3 regions of the Hyphomicrobium sp. 802 genome follow, and region 1 is predicted to be linked to each of the others. Evidence: riboswitches for the same ligand, from Rfam matches in the RefSeq annotation. Region 1 holds a riboswitch; each other region holds the start of a gene.
What was found. A riboswitch is a leader RNA that binds a small molecule or an ion and turns the genes downstream of it on or off. The one in region 1 is predicted to bind cobalamin.

Region 1 (4,676 bases):
ACATTGGCATACGTTGAAACGAAGGTCGTTGGATCGTAAGTGCTCTCGATCAGATCGGTAATATCGTTCCGGAAGTAGGTGGCGCCAAACTGTGCACGGCCACCGAAAATTGCTTGCTCGAAGCCGACATCGTAACCGGTATTTTCCTCCGGTTTGAGATCAGGGTTTCCATAGAAAAAGTAAGCGGGATAATCCTGAAACCGCTGGCTGAGGCTTGGGGCTTTGAAGCCCGTGCCAATGCTGCCTTTGATCTTGGTTCCCGTGCTCTCGATTACATACGCGGGCGCAACGCGCCAAGTCGTATGACCGCCGAAGTTCTCGTTATCATCGTAGCGCACGTTCGCCGCGACGAAGAGATTGCGAATGACCTCAGCCTGAAGCTCCGTATAGACACCGTTGTTCCACTCCTCTGCGAATGTGTGCTGGCCCTCATAGAAAGAACCGCCACCGGAAAAGACCTCATTGATCTGGCGGCCATCAAATTGCTCGATCTGATGTTCGGCGCCTGTAACCAGCGTATAGCCCGGCGCGAGGTTCCAAACATTGCGCCAATCGTACTTAACCCGGTCGCCTTGATAGTAGCTGTTGCCAGTGAGGTTGACGTGGTCGATATTATCGGTCTGAGAGTTGGAATAATTGATGCCGAAATAGTTCGTCAGATTGCTGAACGTGCGCCAGACTACTTCGCTGCGCGAGTAAAAATCATCGACGTCGGAACCCGATTGATATGGCGCCGGATAAGATGTGTTTGTGAACGGATCGTAAGCGTCACCCGTGTAATGCAGCGTGCCGTCGGTGTATCGGGCGACGAGATTGACCGTCACATCCTTGGTGATATCGACACCGACTTTCGATGAGTAGGTCCGGTTATCGTATCGGTTCGAATGACGCTGCTCTCCCGGAAGAAGTAAATTCTCGGGTGTCACGGGGATGTCGTCGGCGCGAAAATGCGAGACATTGAAGTAGTAGTTGTACTTGTTCGTGCCGCCGCTGATGCTCGCAGCCTGATTGAACGTTCCAAATGAGCCACCCTCGACCATGGCAGTCGCCTTCGGCGGACCATAGCCCCTCTTCGTGTAAATCAGGATCACGCCACCGAGCGCATCGGCGCCGTAAAGACCACTCTGCGGACCACGCAAAACTTCGACGCGTTCGATATCCATGGCGAGCATCTGGCCCAGATCGAACGTACGATTGGGTGTGGTCGGATCGCTGACGTCGATGCCGTCGATCAGAATCTTCGTGTGATTGGAGTTCGTTCCGCGCATGAATACCGACGTCTGACCGCCAGGACCGCCGGTCTGCACAATGTTGAGGCCGGGAACCATCTTCAAAACGTCAGGCAGCGTGCGGCGCTGTTGAGCCGCGATTTCTTTTGCGGTGATAACGGTGACAGAACTTCCGATCTGATCGACGGACTCGGGCGTACCCGTTGGAGACACCGCGATGTCAGAGGAATCGACGGTCGCCGAAGAATCGCTGGAATTCGAAGCGGCCGGCGTTGAAATCTGTTGGGCCGCTGCCGGCGCCTTGACCTTTTTGGACGGCGCATCGCTGTCGTCGTCTGCCATGACGTTGACCGCCGGCAACTTGGTATTCGGCGAAGCTGGAACTTGCGCGCTCGCTTCCTGAGCTGAAATTCCAACTGTTGCAAAGGCTAATGCTATCCGCATTTTTCGCCGTCTTGACACGCGCAGCATGAGACCCCCGAGGCGCTGAATCGGGGTGAGTTTCCAATTCGATCTGCAGATGTGCGGGATACGAGCGCGCAGACGCTGCGACGCGGCTCTTGAAAGCTGCGTCCCATGAATATCTGCACACTTGAAAGTTCTTATCCGCTCAGCATAACGACCTGCACGACCGAAGTGGTTGCCCACCGGTTGACATACAGCCGCCGCTACGGGTTTCCGCTCTACCGCGCCCTGCGCACGGGAGATGGGCAGCTTGTGCCGGCAGGTCTCCTGACTTGCGGCTCAGGCGTCTTCTCCGGCCTTCCCGAATATCTCTATTGCGAGATCTTCAGTGGCTTTTAGTCGGAGCCGACTCGCCGCTTACAGTTGCGAGGGCAGTCTCGGCATTGGCGCAAGAAGCGCCGCACCGCGTTCCCTTTTCATGACCACTCAGCTTTCGCCGAGGGCCAACCGTCACGCCAACATTAAAGAAATAAGTTCGCCGGGCTGTCAATTGGGCTTAGCTCGGCCCGGACTTAAAGGTCGCAAGCGACGATGCCTAATTAACACTCCCGCTCAACGGGGCCGCTCCGATATGCCATGACGTGCGTTCCTCCGCACGCGAACGCTTCCCCTTAACCGCAACGTCAGACGTCACACGCGCACCGCATGACGGGCACGACCCTCCACTCCAAAGACACGCTCGTAGCGTTTCATTTCCGCAGACTCCCCTGTGGCTTTCGCGGAATTGTCAGACAGCTTGACCGCCGGTTTGCCATTGACGCGCGTGACCTTGCAGACAAGCGAGATCGCATCAAGACCAGGAGCGCCGTCCGGATCGCAGCCGCGAAAATCATTGGTGAGATTGGTGCCCCAGCCAAAGCTGGTTCGCACCCGCCCGTGAAAATGACGATACGTGTCTTCGATACTGTCGATATCCATACCGTCGGAGAAGATTAGTAGTTTTCCGCGCGGATCGACACCGTGCGCCTTCCACCAAGCGATAATCTGTTCTCCACCCTCGATCGGAGGCGCGCTGTCCGGGCGAAAGCCAGTCCATCCTGCAAGCCAATCGGGCGCGCGCGCCAGAAAGGCTTTGGTCCCGAAAGTATCGGGCAACGCGATCAGCAGATTTCCGCGGTATTCCTGCCGCCATTGCTCCAAGACACGATAGGGCGCCTTCGCCAAATCCTCGTCACTATCGGCAAGAGCGGCTTCCACCATCGGCAATTCGTGAGCGTTGGTGCCGATAGCTTCTAAATCGGCGTCCATTGCGAGCAGCACATTCGACGTTCCGATAAAGTGTCCGTCCAGCCCTTCTTTCAGTGCTTCGACGCACCAACGTTGCCATAGAAATCCGTGCCGACGCCGCGTGCCGAAGTCGGAAACGACAACGTCCGGCAGAGCGCGCAGCCGCTCCACCTTCTGCCAGAGCTTCGCCTTGGCGCGCGCGTAGAGCACGTCGAGCGCAAAGCGACCCTTGGCGCGCATCGCGGCGCGCGACCTGAGTTCGTTGACGATCGCCAACGCCGGAATTTCCCACATGGTCGTATGGGTCCAAGGCCCCGCGAAATCGAGTTCATACTGACCATCGACTTTGCGAAGCTCATAATCCGGCAACTGAAAATCGGCGAGCCATGCGATAAAGTCGGCACCGAACATCTGCGTTTCGCCGTAAAAGCTGTTACCGGCGAGCCAGATCAGCTCCTTCTTGGTAAAACGTAGAGCACGCGCATGATCGAGCTGAGCACGCAACTCGCCCTCATCGATGATGTCGGCAAGACGCACATCCTTCGAGCGGTTTATGAGCGAGAAAGTCACCCGCACGTCCGGGTGGACCTTGCGGATCATTTGCAGCATCAGCAATTTGTAGAAATCGGTATCGAGCAAACTGCGGATGATCGAATCGAGCCGAAAATTGTGATTGTAGGTACGCGTCGCAATGTCGGTGACGGTCATGATGTCAATCTAAGATGATGCGCTAAATGATGAGCTACAGCAAACGCCAAAGTTATCAGCAGCAATAGTGGATAAGCCCTGAAGCGCCATACCTCCAACAGTCCTATTTGCACATGGCATTGTGAAGCCGGTTCATCAGATCTACGGCATCCGTCACGGTATCTGGAGAGACTGCAGCCTCAAGAACCTCCTCAATCCGCATCACCTCAGCATTTGCCGCCTCGGCCTTCAGACGCCCTTTGGGCGTTAAACGCGCAAGCTGCCGGCGACCATGATGAGCGTCCTGTCGGCGCTCCACGAGCTTCCATCCTTCCAGCTTCGCCAAAACGCCCTGCATCGATTGCGGCGTTATGAATGCGCGCTCTGCAAGATCAGCGTTGGTCTGGTCCGGCCTCGCATTCAATTGGGCGAGCACCGCATATTGCGCAGGATTGAGCCCAAGGGGCTTTAAAGCCTCCTCCAAACGGCGATGCAGCGCATGCTGAGCAAGCTTCAGCCGGTAACCCAGCAGCGGGGTCATGTCCTTGTTCATTGCAATATCAGCCGCCTTATATTATATCAGGTGACTGATATTATCACCGCACGCCAAGGAGGCAACGATGAGCAGACTGACTGGACCCGATTTTATCGCCATCCAAACCGAAGACCTTCAAGCTGCCCGAGCCTTCTATGGCGACAAGTTGGGCCTGCCCCTGTTGCAAGAGACGCCCGAAGCGGTCGTCTTCAACAGCAAGCCTGTTCCGTTTGCGGTCCGAAAGCCGCTGATGGATCTGGAAGCCGCTCAAGGAAAATTGGGCTGGGGCATTGCGCTATGGTTCGCCTGCGATGATGCCGACGCGCTGCACGAAGAATTAGAGGCAGCAGGAACACCCATCATCTTCTCGCCGAAGGACGGCCCATTCGGAAGGTATTTCGCGTTCCGCGATCCATTTGGCTACACGATCACGGCGCATACCGCATAACACGCTAATGGATAGGCATTGCAAATCGCGAAAGCAGACTTCGACAAATTCGAGGCGCGGCGGAAACGTGATCTCAAGATTCCAG
Region 2 (4,676 bases), 390 kb from region 1:
CCGGCAGTAGAACGAGATCGGCGTGTGCCGGAATCGGCTGACCGGGTTCGATCAGTTCGACGATGACGCCAGGTTCGTTGCGTAGCGGATCGAGGTCGTCGAAATTCGAGATGCGCGGCAGCAACGGCACAGCGATGCTCAGTTTCGTTTCACCACCGGACCTCGATGTTTTCATGAGGTCGCGCAATCCGAGCGCGTCTTCAGCGGGAAGCTTGCGAGCGTCGGGGAAGAACGGCACGAGGCCGAGCGGCGTCCATCCGGACAGATTTGCAATTGCCGTCATGCCATCGGCGAATAGCGTCGGGTCGCCGCGCATCTTGTTGATGATGAAGCCGCGGATCATGGCCGCGTCGTCGAGATCGAGGACGTGGCGTGTACCGACGACGCTGGCGATGACACCGCCGCGGTCGATGTCGCCGATCAGTACGACCGGAACGTCGGCGGCGCGTGCGAAGCCGAGATTGGCGATGTCGTTCGCACGCAGGTTGATCTCGGATGCGCTGCCTGCGCCTTCGACGAGAACGAGATCGGCGTTCGCTTTGAGGCGCGCGAAGCTGTCGAGAACGGCAGGCAGAAGCTCTTTCTTTTTCGATTGAAAATCGCGCGCTTTCGCCGAGCCGCGCATTTTGCCTTGCACGACGATCTGCGCGCCGGTTTCGGTCTCGGGCTTCAGCAGCACCGGATTCATGTGCACGGATGGCGCAACGCGCGCGGCTCGCGCTTGCAATGCCTGGGCGCGGCCGATTTCGCCGCCGTCGGCCGTGACCGCGGCATTGTTCGACATGTTCTGGGGCTTGAACGGAACGACGCGAACCCCGCGGTTGGAGAACAAACGGCAAAGCCCGGCGACGATCAGCGATTTGCCAACGTCGGAGCCGGTACCTGAGAACATCAACGCGCGCGCAGGCATCAGAATTCGATGCCTTCCTGAGCTTTGATGCCGGCGGCGAAATGGTGCTTCACGGCACCCATTTCCGTCACGCCATCCGCGAGCGCGATCAATTCCGGTTTGGCGTTGCGGCCGGTGACGACGACATGAAGATCGGGCCGCCGCGTGCGGAGCGTTTCGAGCACGTCATCGAGCAGCAGATAGTCATAACGCAGCGCGATGTTGAGTTCGTCGAGAATGAGCAGACGAATGGATGGATCGGCCATCAATTCTTTGGCCTTCGCCCAGGCGCGTGTGGCGGCGGCAATGTCGCGGGCCTTGTCTTGTGTTTCCCAGGTGAAGCCTTCGCCCATCGTGTGCCAGGAGATCTGATCGCCGAAGCGTTCAAGCGCGTCGCGTTCGCCGGTCTTCCACGCGCCTTTGATGAACTGGACGACGCCGACGCGCCAGCCGTGTCCAAGCGCGCGCAGCACGAGGCCGAATGCGGCCGTCGATTTGCCTTTGCCGGGGCCGGTGTGGACGAGCAGCACGCCTTTTTCGATCTGTTTCGAGGCGACCTCGGCATCTTGCACGGCTTTGCGCTTTGCCATCTTGGCTTTGTGACGCTCGGCATCATCGACCGTGGTGGGATTGTTGCTCACGGCTCAGCCTTTCAACGTCAGCGGCAGTCCGGCGGCGACAAAAATGACCTTGTCGGCGGCTGCTGCGATCTTCTGATTGAGCCGGCCGGCTTCGTCGCGGAAGGCGCGGGCGAGCGCGTTGTCCGGCACGATGCCGAGGCCGACCTCATTCGAGACCATCACACAGGGCGCGACGCGTTTTGCGACGGCGGCCAGCAACGCGTCGCTTGCCTCCGGAACGGGGCGGTTGGCGTGCATCAGATTGGAGGTCCAGAGCGTAAGGCAATCGACCAGCGAGGGAAGCTCTGCAACACGGTTGGCCAGCACGTCGGCAATTTCGAGGGGCGATTCGTGATCGACCCAGCCCGCGCCACGGCGGCTCTTGTGGTGCTTGATGCGGCTGTACATTTCGTCGTCGAACGCTTCCGCCGTGGCGACATAAGCCCAAGGCCCGGGAATGCCTGTCAAAAGGCCTTCCGCATAGGCGCTTTTACCGGAACGGGCGCCCCCGAGGATGAGGGTCAGCTGCGGGAGGTGCAAAGTCGTCATTATAAACTTTCGGTCGTGCCGCAGAGGCCGCTATTGCGATTGACGTAAGATGTGGGCTCACTTATCGATTGGGACGACGGTCCCTCGCAAGAGGGTTCAAAAGGGAATGCGGTATTTACTCCGCAGCTGCCCCCGCAACTGTGCGCGGTGAGCATAGGCGAGAACGCCACTGGGCAACAGCCCGGGAAGGTCGCCCAATGCCAAGACCCGCGAGCCAGGAGACCTGCCGTCAACGAGATTTCCAACTTATCGCCGGTGGGGCGAGAAAGGTTAAGATGCACTTCAGAACATGCCGCGCGTCTGGCCGGTCTTCCGAAAATTCAATGTCTGTGGAGGCGGGGCAATGAGCACGCGCAAGGTTCCCGTCACGATCGTCACCGGCTTTTTGGGAGCGGGCAAAACGACACTCGTTCGCCATGCCGTTGAGAACGCGCAAGGCCGCCGCTTGGCGCTGATCGTCAACGAATTCGGCGATGTCGGCGTGGACGGGACGATCCTCCGGTCATGCGGCATTGAGAACTGCCCGCAAGAAAACATCATCGAGCTGACAAACGGCTGCCTGTGTTGCACCGTCGCTGACGATTTCATTCCGACGCTTGAAGCGCTTTTGGCGCGCGAGCCCGCGCCGGAGCACATCATTATCGAGACGTCGGGCCTCGCGCTGCCGAAGCCGCTGGTTAAAGCTTTCGAGTGGCCGGATATCCGCAATCGTGTGACGGTTGATGGCGTGGTGACGGTCGTTGATGCCCCGGCCGTGCGCGCCGGTCGCTTCGCCGACGATCCGGTGAAGGTCGCGGCGCAGCGCGAAGCAGATCCGTCCGTCGATCATGAAAATCCGCTGGAAGAGGTTTACGAGGATCAGCTGCTCTGCGCCGACCTCGTCGTGCTCAACAAGTGCGATCATCTTTCGCCGGAAGACGCGGCTTTGATCGCGCAAGACATTCGCAGCATGGTGCCGCGGGCAATCAAGATCGTGGCAACGCAAAATGGGGTCGTTCCGACAGATGTGCTGCTCGGCATTTCGGCAGCTGCGGAAGATGATCTCGCCGCTCGACCTTCGCATCACGATGCCGAACCGGAACACGATCACGACGATTTCGAGACGTTCATCGTCGAAGTGCCGGAGCTATCGTCGCCCGACGATCTTGCGCAGCGCGCAAAAGCGATCGCCAACGATCATGACGTGCTGCGTGTAAAGGGCTTCGCGGCCATTGGCGGGAAGCCAATGCGGCTCCTTTTGCAAGGGGTCGGCGAGCGGATCGACACGCGTTACGAACGTGCATGGCAATCGGGCGAGGCGCGGGTGGGCCGGCTGGTCGTCATCGGTCAGAAGGGGCTTGATCGCGACGGCATCACTCGGACCCTGACGGGCGCTGCCTGATGCATATCGTCGTTCGCGAGAGCCGGGATCTGGACGAGGCTGCCGCGCCTCAAGATCTCGGACTCGCGCCCGCCGATATCGTTTTTCTGTCGTTTTCCGATTCCGACCTTGCGATGGCGGCGGCTGCATTTCGCGGCGCTGAGAGCACGCAGCCGAGTGTGCGGATTTCGAACCTCAATGCTTTGCGCCACCCGATGTCGGTTGATCTATTTTCCGACGCGACGCTGAAAGGCTCGAAGGCCGTGCTCGTGCGCCTGCTGGGCGGCCTCGACTATTGGCGGTATGGCGGCGAGCAACTCGGGCGGCGCTGCCGCGAACTGGGAATTGCACTTGCTATCGTGCCGGGCGACGGGCGGCCGGACATTCGACTCTCGGCGTTGTCGACGCTTGGTTCGGATGAGCTGGCGCGGCTTGAGGCTCTGCTCGACGTGGGCGGCATCGAGAATACGCGCATGGCTTTGCTGGCGATGCTCGGCAAACGTGACGCGCGTGGAAAAATTGCACAGCCGCGAGAGATTCCGAATTTCGGCGTCTATCGGGAAAGCGCGCAATCCGTTGCTGCGCTCGGGGCGGCTGCCGTTGTTTTCTATCGCTCACATTTGCTTGCGGGCGATGTTGCGCCAGTCGATGCTTTGGTAGATGCACTTGAAGATCGCGGCTTGGCGGTGGCGGCGCTCTACGTTCCGAGCCTGAAGGCAGCGGATACCGCGGCTTGGCTTCAGGATGAGCTGCAACGTCTCCGGCCGAGCGTCATCGTCAATGCGACAGCGTTTGCCTCACGCGACGGCGCGGATGCCTCGCCGCTCGACGTTGCGGATTGTTCGGTCCTGCAGGTCGCGCTCGCCAATTCGAAATTTACGCTTTGGGAGAAGTCGCAGCGCGGCGTCAGTGCCGCGGACCTTGCGATGCACGTCGTTTTGCCGGAACTCGACGGACGGTTGTTTGCGGGCGTCGTATCGTTCAAGGAAGCGGACACGCTGGGAACCGAACTCGGCGTGTCGTTGCTGCGCCATGTGCCTTATAAGCCAAGCGTTTCGCATGTTGCCGAGCTTGCCGCGCGTTGGGCGAGGCTTCGTTCAGCCCCGCGCCATGATCTTCGCATCGGTCTGTTGCTCTCGACGTATCCGGGGCGGCCGGATCAGATCGCGCACGCGGTTGGACTTGATGGCCTTGAGAGCGCGTGCAGGATCGCATCGCATCTCGAAGACGCGGGTTATGACGTCGCCTGTCGCCCGTC
Region 3 (4,676 bases), 2.9 Mb from region 1:
CCTCGAAGAGCACGTCGATGTCGCTCTTCGTATCGGCGAACTCCCCGATAGCAGCCTGATTGCGAGCCGCGTTGGATTGATTCGCCGCGTTGTTTGCGCGAGCCCTGATTATCTTGAAGCACGCGGGACCCCTGCCGATCCGAATGATCTCGAATCGCACGATTGCGTCACCTTCGAAGGCCTGATGTCGTCACGTTCGTGGACCTTCTGGAACAATGGCGTGCCCCAGGTTGCCGCCATTCACTCCCGCCTCGTCGTCAACACGGCGGAGTCTGCCGTCGACATGGCGGTCGCCGGACTTGGGTTGACGCGCCTGCTTTCCTACCAGATCGAAACACCGCTTGCAGAGGGAAAGCTCAAGGTCGTGCTGGAGCGGTTCGAGCCACCCCAGGTCCCGGTCAGCCTCGTTTACGGCAGCAACGGACTGCTGCCGCTGAAGCTTCGGGCATTTCTCGACTTTGCGATGCCTCGGCTGAAAGCGAAATTGACCAAAGCCTCTTCGCCCGCCGAGAGCAGCTAGAAATTAAGGGTTTGTGCTCGGAGCGGCAGGCGTTGTCGCCTCGGCCGGAGGCGTCGTCGCTTCGGCAGGTGCCGCCGGTTCGCTCGGTGCGGCTGCCGGTGCCGCGCTCTCTTCGGTCGGCGAAGAACGGACTTCGCACAGCGTCGCGGAATCGAGCGACGCCTTGTTCATGAATGCCCAATTCGCGAACGCGATGTAGCAGACGGCAACCGTTTCCTGCTTCTGTAACGTGACGACGACGTTATCGGTCTTGACCTTTTCCGTGACCCTCTTGGCGACCTCGAGAGGAATGAGCGTCACAGATTTGACTTCGTAACCTTTGCCGACGAGCGCAGTGAACGAAGATTGCAATCGCTCGTCTGCCGAGGCTGGAGCCGAAATCAAAGCTGCCGCAGTGGCGAAGGCGAGTCCAAGGCTGATGCTGCGCATCCCGTCCCCTCTCAAGTTATCGAAGCCCTCAGGCTAATCAATAAAACGTCACTACTACGGCGCGCCGAGGCTCTCAACCCAGCAACGGGCGGCTGCGGCCATGAACTGGGGACAAGAGCGACTTTCCGAGCGCGATAGTGCGTTTTGCCTAGGTTTTATTAGGATAAAAGATCGCGACTGGGCCAACATAGTCGGGCGGCGCCAGACTTGGAGCGATCTCGTCGCCGGACTTCAGGAACTCGGCAAGGAAATGGGTATGCGCGCCATTGGGTGACGACTCGCCGGGGCCTGGAATTCTGGAAAAGATTTCGATGCGCGCCGCAGCGCTTTCAACGATGCGATGCGGACTCAAAGCGACAAATTGATTGAGCATGACCGGCATGAAGTCCGACCAATGCCGCCGATCATGATCCGATAGCGCCGATGTCAGCGTCTCGTCCCGCGTGCGAACGCAGAAGCGGGTATATCGGCGCCCAATTCCGAGATCGAAAAGTTCGTCGCCGCGATGCGTCTCGTCGATTGCGCCGGCATCCAGCCCAACAGCTTGAAGTGCCGAACCAGATTGAATGGCGGCGCGTCCTCTCGGTAGTCCGAGCACAATCGGGCCGCCATCGGTGAACGCGAAAGCACGAATCTTATCGTTGATCGCGATACGAAACGCAGCATCCGCACGCCGTGCGGTTATCACGCCGTCCTCGACGTGCAAATCAATCGGTGTGTTATCGGCGCTGGGAAACTCCGCGACGGCGCCCGGCACGCCGACGACCCACGCGCCTTGCCGAGCGACGAGGGTGTCGCGGACCCAGTTAATCAGCTCATCGCGAACCCACGGCAACACACGAACGCGCACCGAGAGCTGTGCGAGCCGTTCCGGCAGTTGCTCCCAGACGGAGTCGCGCCGAGCTTCGCTCATCGCCATCCAGTCGCCGATTTCAGCGGCCGTGCGCGCGCAGCCAAGGCAAAAGCCCGTCGTGTCGTCGAGTTTGCAGATTCCTATGCAAGGCGAGTGGCGTGCCACTAGCAGACAGCCTTTTCGGATGTTTGGCGATTGCAGGCCAGATCGCAGCAGCAAGCGCAATGCGATCTGGCTGGCTTTGAGCGGCGCGTGCGCCGTTCAATGAGCGATTTTCTCGTTCGATCTGTCGACCAGCATTCCAAATATAATGCCAATCGTCATCCACAGGATGCCCTGAATGCCGAACGACACCACACGGAACTTCCAAAGCAGATCGGCAGGAAAATCATTTGGAACTTCGTTGATCGGCGGCAGGAAATAGCCCGCAAGCGCCGTTAGGGCAATGTAGACACCGCCTCCGATCAGGATGGCGTTCCAGCCGCCGACCTGAGCGAAGAACTGCCGTCCAGCGCTGATCGCGATCGCCAACGCGGCGAGAGAGAAGACGATCATTCCGAAGTAGAGCTGCGTTCTGTAGCCGATCGTTTCCGGTGACCCGACCGCAGGTGGGTTGGCCGGATACTTGATGTTTGGAATGAAGTAGATCGCCAGAAAGCCAAGCGCCGCTATGATGATCGCCGTGGTCCGCGGTGACATGCCGACGAGAAGTCGGCCGTTGAAGAACGCAAAGGCCAGAGCGAAAAGACCGCCCATCGCGGTACCGACGACGGCGACGCCGGTGAACAGGCCGAAGCTCGCCTGCACCGCGCGGCTGACGATTTCCGGTTCTTCCGGCTCACCGCTCGCTTTTGCCATTTGCTCTTCGAAGCCGATCGCCCGATCGACCTGAGGCTCGCCGAAAACCTTCGCAAAGCCAAAAGCCAGAATACCAGCGAGAAGCCCGGCAATCATGCCGCGCACAAGAAGAGATACCATATCCGAAATTCTCCGCCGCGGTTAGTGGCAGGGGAAGCCGAGAAGGTGACGGGCGTCATGCACATACTCGTGCACGTACATCCCGTTGAAAATCGCCGTGGCGCCTTCTTCGACGCCGATGAAATACATGGCGAGGAGGAACAGCAACCCGGCGAAGATCGCCCAGGGGAGAATCTGGCGAACCGGAACAGGCGTAGCGAAGCCGCCTTGAGCGCCGAGAGATTGTGCGACGATAGAAGAATGAGCCATTTTAAAGAGCCTCCATGGGATTACGCGTCCCGTTTCAAGGTGTGCTCTGATCACGAGGTGGGTCTGACTTTCGGTGGACGCTTGGAGCGACCCACGATTACAGTGGCGCGACCGTTCCGGAATTTCACCGGCTTCCTACCCGTGAGGATGCACGTCTCACCATAGGGCGGGCCGGGCATTTGTCAACGCAAGCCATTGAGCCAAGATGCCGCCGCGCCTGACCTTTGTTGCCAACGCCTCGACCCCGGCGGCAAGGCGCGCGGCCTTCCCGCTCGACGAAGGCATCGACGATTTTGGCCGGCGGGACGCGTCCGCAATGGCCGGCGAATTTCGCAATTCCGCCATCGTCTTCTCCAGTCCCGCCCGGCGGGCGCTGGAGACTGCCGCTGTCTTAGGACTTTCCCCCCGGATTGACCCGGCGCTGAGGGACATCGAACTTGGCGACTGGGCAGGCCGCACCCTGAGTAGCATTGCTCAATCCGACGCCGACGCATTAGCAGGCTGGCTCTCCGACCCGGGCGTAGCGCCTCATGGCGGCGAAACAGTTGAAGCGCTCATCGCGCGGACGTCGGTCTGGATGCAGACGATTTCGGAGCGTGAGGGACGCATTTTGGCCGTGACGCATCCGGCGGTCATGCGCGCGGCGATTGTCGCCGCGATCAAGGCAAATGCGAATTCATACGCGCATATTGATATTGCGCCGCTTTCCGTCGTCGAACTGACATCGAACGGACGGCGATGGGCGCTTAAATCCATACGAAGTTAGAACGCGCCGATATTGCAGCAGGGAAAGACAATTCGCATACATTTCATTTTGTATTTTGTATTTGCTGGTCCTCGTTTTGCCTTTGTAGTTCCGCGCCACGTTGTCTCGGAATGCGGAAAGCGGCAATGGATTTGATACTTTAGAAGTGTTCACCCTATTGCCGGGAAAAAATCGGGGGTACACTATGCCAATGTCAGACAACGGATCTGACGCCCCCCTCCGGTGTTGGCGGCCGGTTTGAACTTCAAGTAAGCGAGGACAACATGGTCGGTATAAAAAGCTGCGCGACCGCGGCGGCGCTCGCAGCGTCGCTTGCGTTTTCCGCATTTGCTCCCCTCGGCGCTCAGGAAATCGAGCACAAATCCAAAGAGGCGATCAAAGGAGCTCCTGCGCGAGCGGTCACGCAGGAAGAATTGTCGAACGCTGCGAAAGATACCAAGCAGTTTCTTCACACCAACGGCAATTACGACCAGACGCGGTATTACCTCGGCAAACAGATCAACACCGGCAACGTTGCAAAGCTTCGTCCGGCGTGGATCTTTCAGATGGACGTAAAAGAGTCGCTAGAGACGACGCCTATCATCGTCGGCGACGTGATGTACGTGACGACATCGTTCGATCATGTCTACGCGCTGAACGCCAAGACCGGCGAGCAATACTGGCACTACAAGCACAAGATGGGGCCGATCACGACATATTGCTGCGGCCCGAACAATCGCGGTGTCGCGGTTTACGACGACAAGGTTTACCTCGCGACGCTTGATGCCAAGCTTGTCGCGCTCGACGCCAAGACCGGCAGCCTCGTTTGGGAAACGGAAATCGCCGATCCCGAAGACGGCTATAGCGAAACGATGGCGCCGACAGCCGTTAACGGCAAGATC

Region 2: it holds a riboswitch for cobalamin, as region 1 does, so the genes downstream of both, cobW (cobalamin biosynthesis protein CobW) here and HYP802_RS0104580 (TonB-dependent receptor) in region 1, are expected to answer to the same signal.
Region 3: it holds a riboswitch for cobalamin, as region 1 does, so the genes downstream of both, HYP802_RS0119270 (CbtB-domain containing protein) here and HYP802_RS0104580 (TonB-dependent receptor) in region 1, are expected to answer to the same signal.

Annotation. Positions count from the first base shown of each region.
Region 1 is NZ_JAFM01000001.1:908,604-913,279, reverse strand. Features, by position in the region: gene HYP802_RS0104580 (TonB-dependent receptor) at 1-1,673, opposite strand, end outside; cobalamin riboswitch at 1,934-2,161, opposite strand; gene pncB (nicotinate phosphoribosyltransferase) at 2,325-3,629, opposite strand; gene HYP802_RS0104565 (MarR family transcriptional regulator) at 3,733-4,161, opposite strand; gene HYP802_RS0104560 (VOC family protein) at 4,229-4,591, shown strand.
Region 2 is NZ_JAFM01000001.1:1,300,876-1,305,551, forward strand. Features, by position in the region: gene HYP802_RS0106480 (cobyric acid synthase) at 1-910, opposite strand, end outside; gene cobO (cob(I)yrinic acid a,c-diamide adenosyltransferase) at 910-1,530, opposite strand; gene cobU (bifunctional adenosylcobinamide kinase/adenosylcobinamide-phosphate guanylyltransferase) at 1,534-2,058, opposite strand; cobalamin riboswitch at 2,119-2,304, shown strand; gene cobW (cobalamin biosynthesis protein CobW) at 2,402-3,439, shown strand; gene cobN (cobaltochelatase subunit CobN) at 3,439-4,676, shown strand, end outside.
Region 3 is NZ_JAFM01000001.1:3,776,626-3,781,301, reverse strand. Features, by position in the region: gene HYP802_RS0119290 (LysR family transcriptional regulator) at 1-520, shown strand, start outside; gene HYP802_RS0119285 (hypothetical protein) at 524-949, opposite strand; gene HYP802_RS0119280 (DUF1289 domain-containing protein) at 1,098-1,967, opposite strand; gene HYP802_RS0119275 (CbtA family protein) at 2,064-2,780, opposite strand; gene HYP802_RS0119270 (CbtB-domain containing protein) at 2,802-3,029, opposite strand; cobalamin riboswitch at 3,068-3,208, opposite strand; gene HYP802_RS0119265 (histidine phosphatase family protein) at 3,235-3,795, shown strand; gene HYP802_RS0119260 (PQQ-dependent dehydrogenase, methanol/ethanol family) at 4,059-4,676, shown strand, end outside.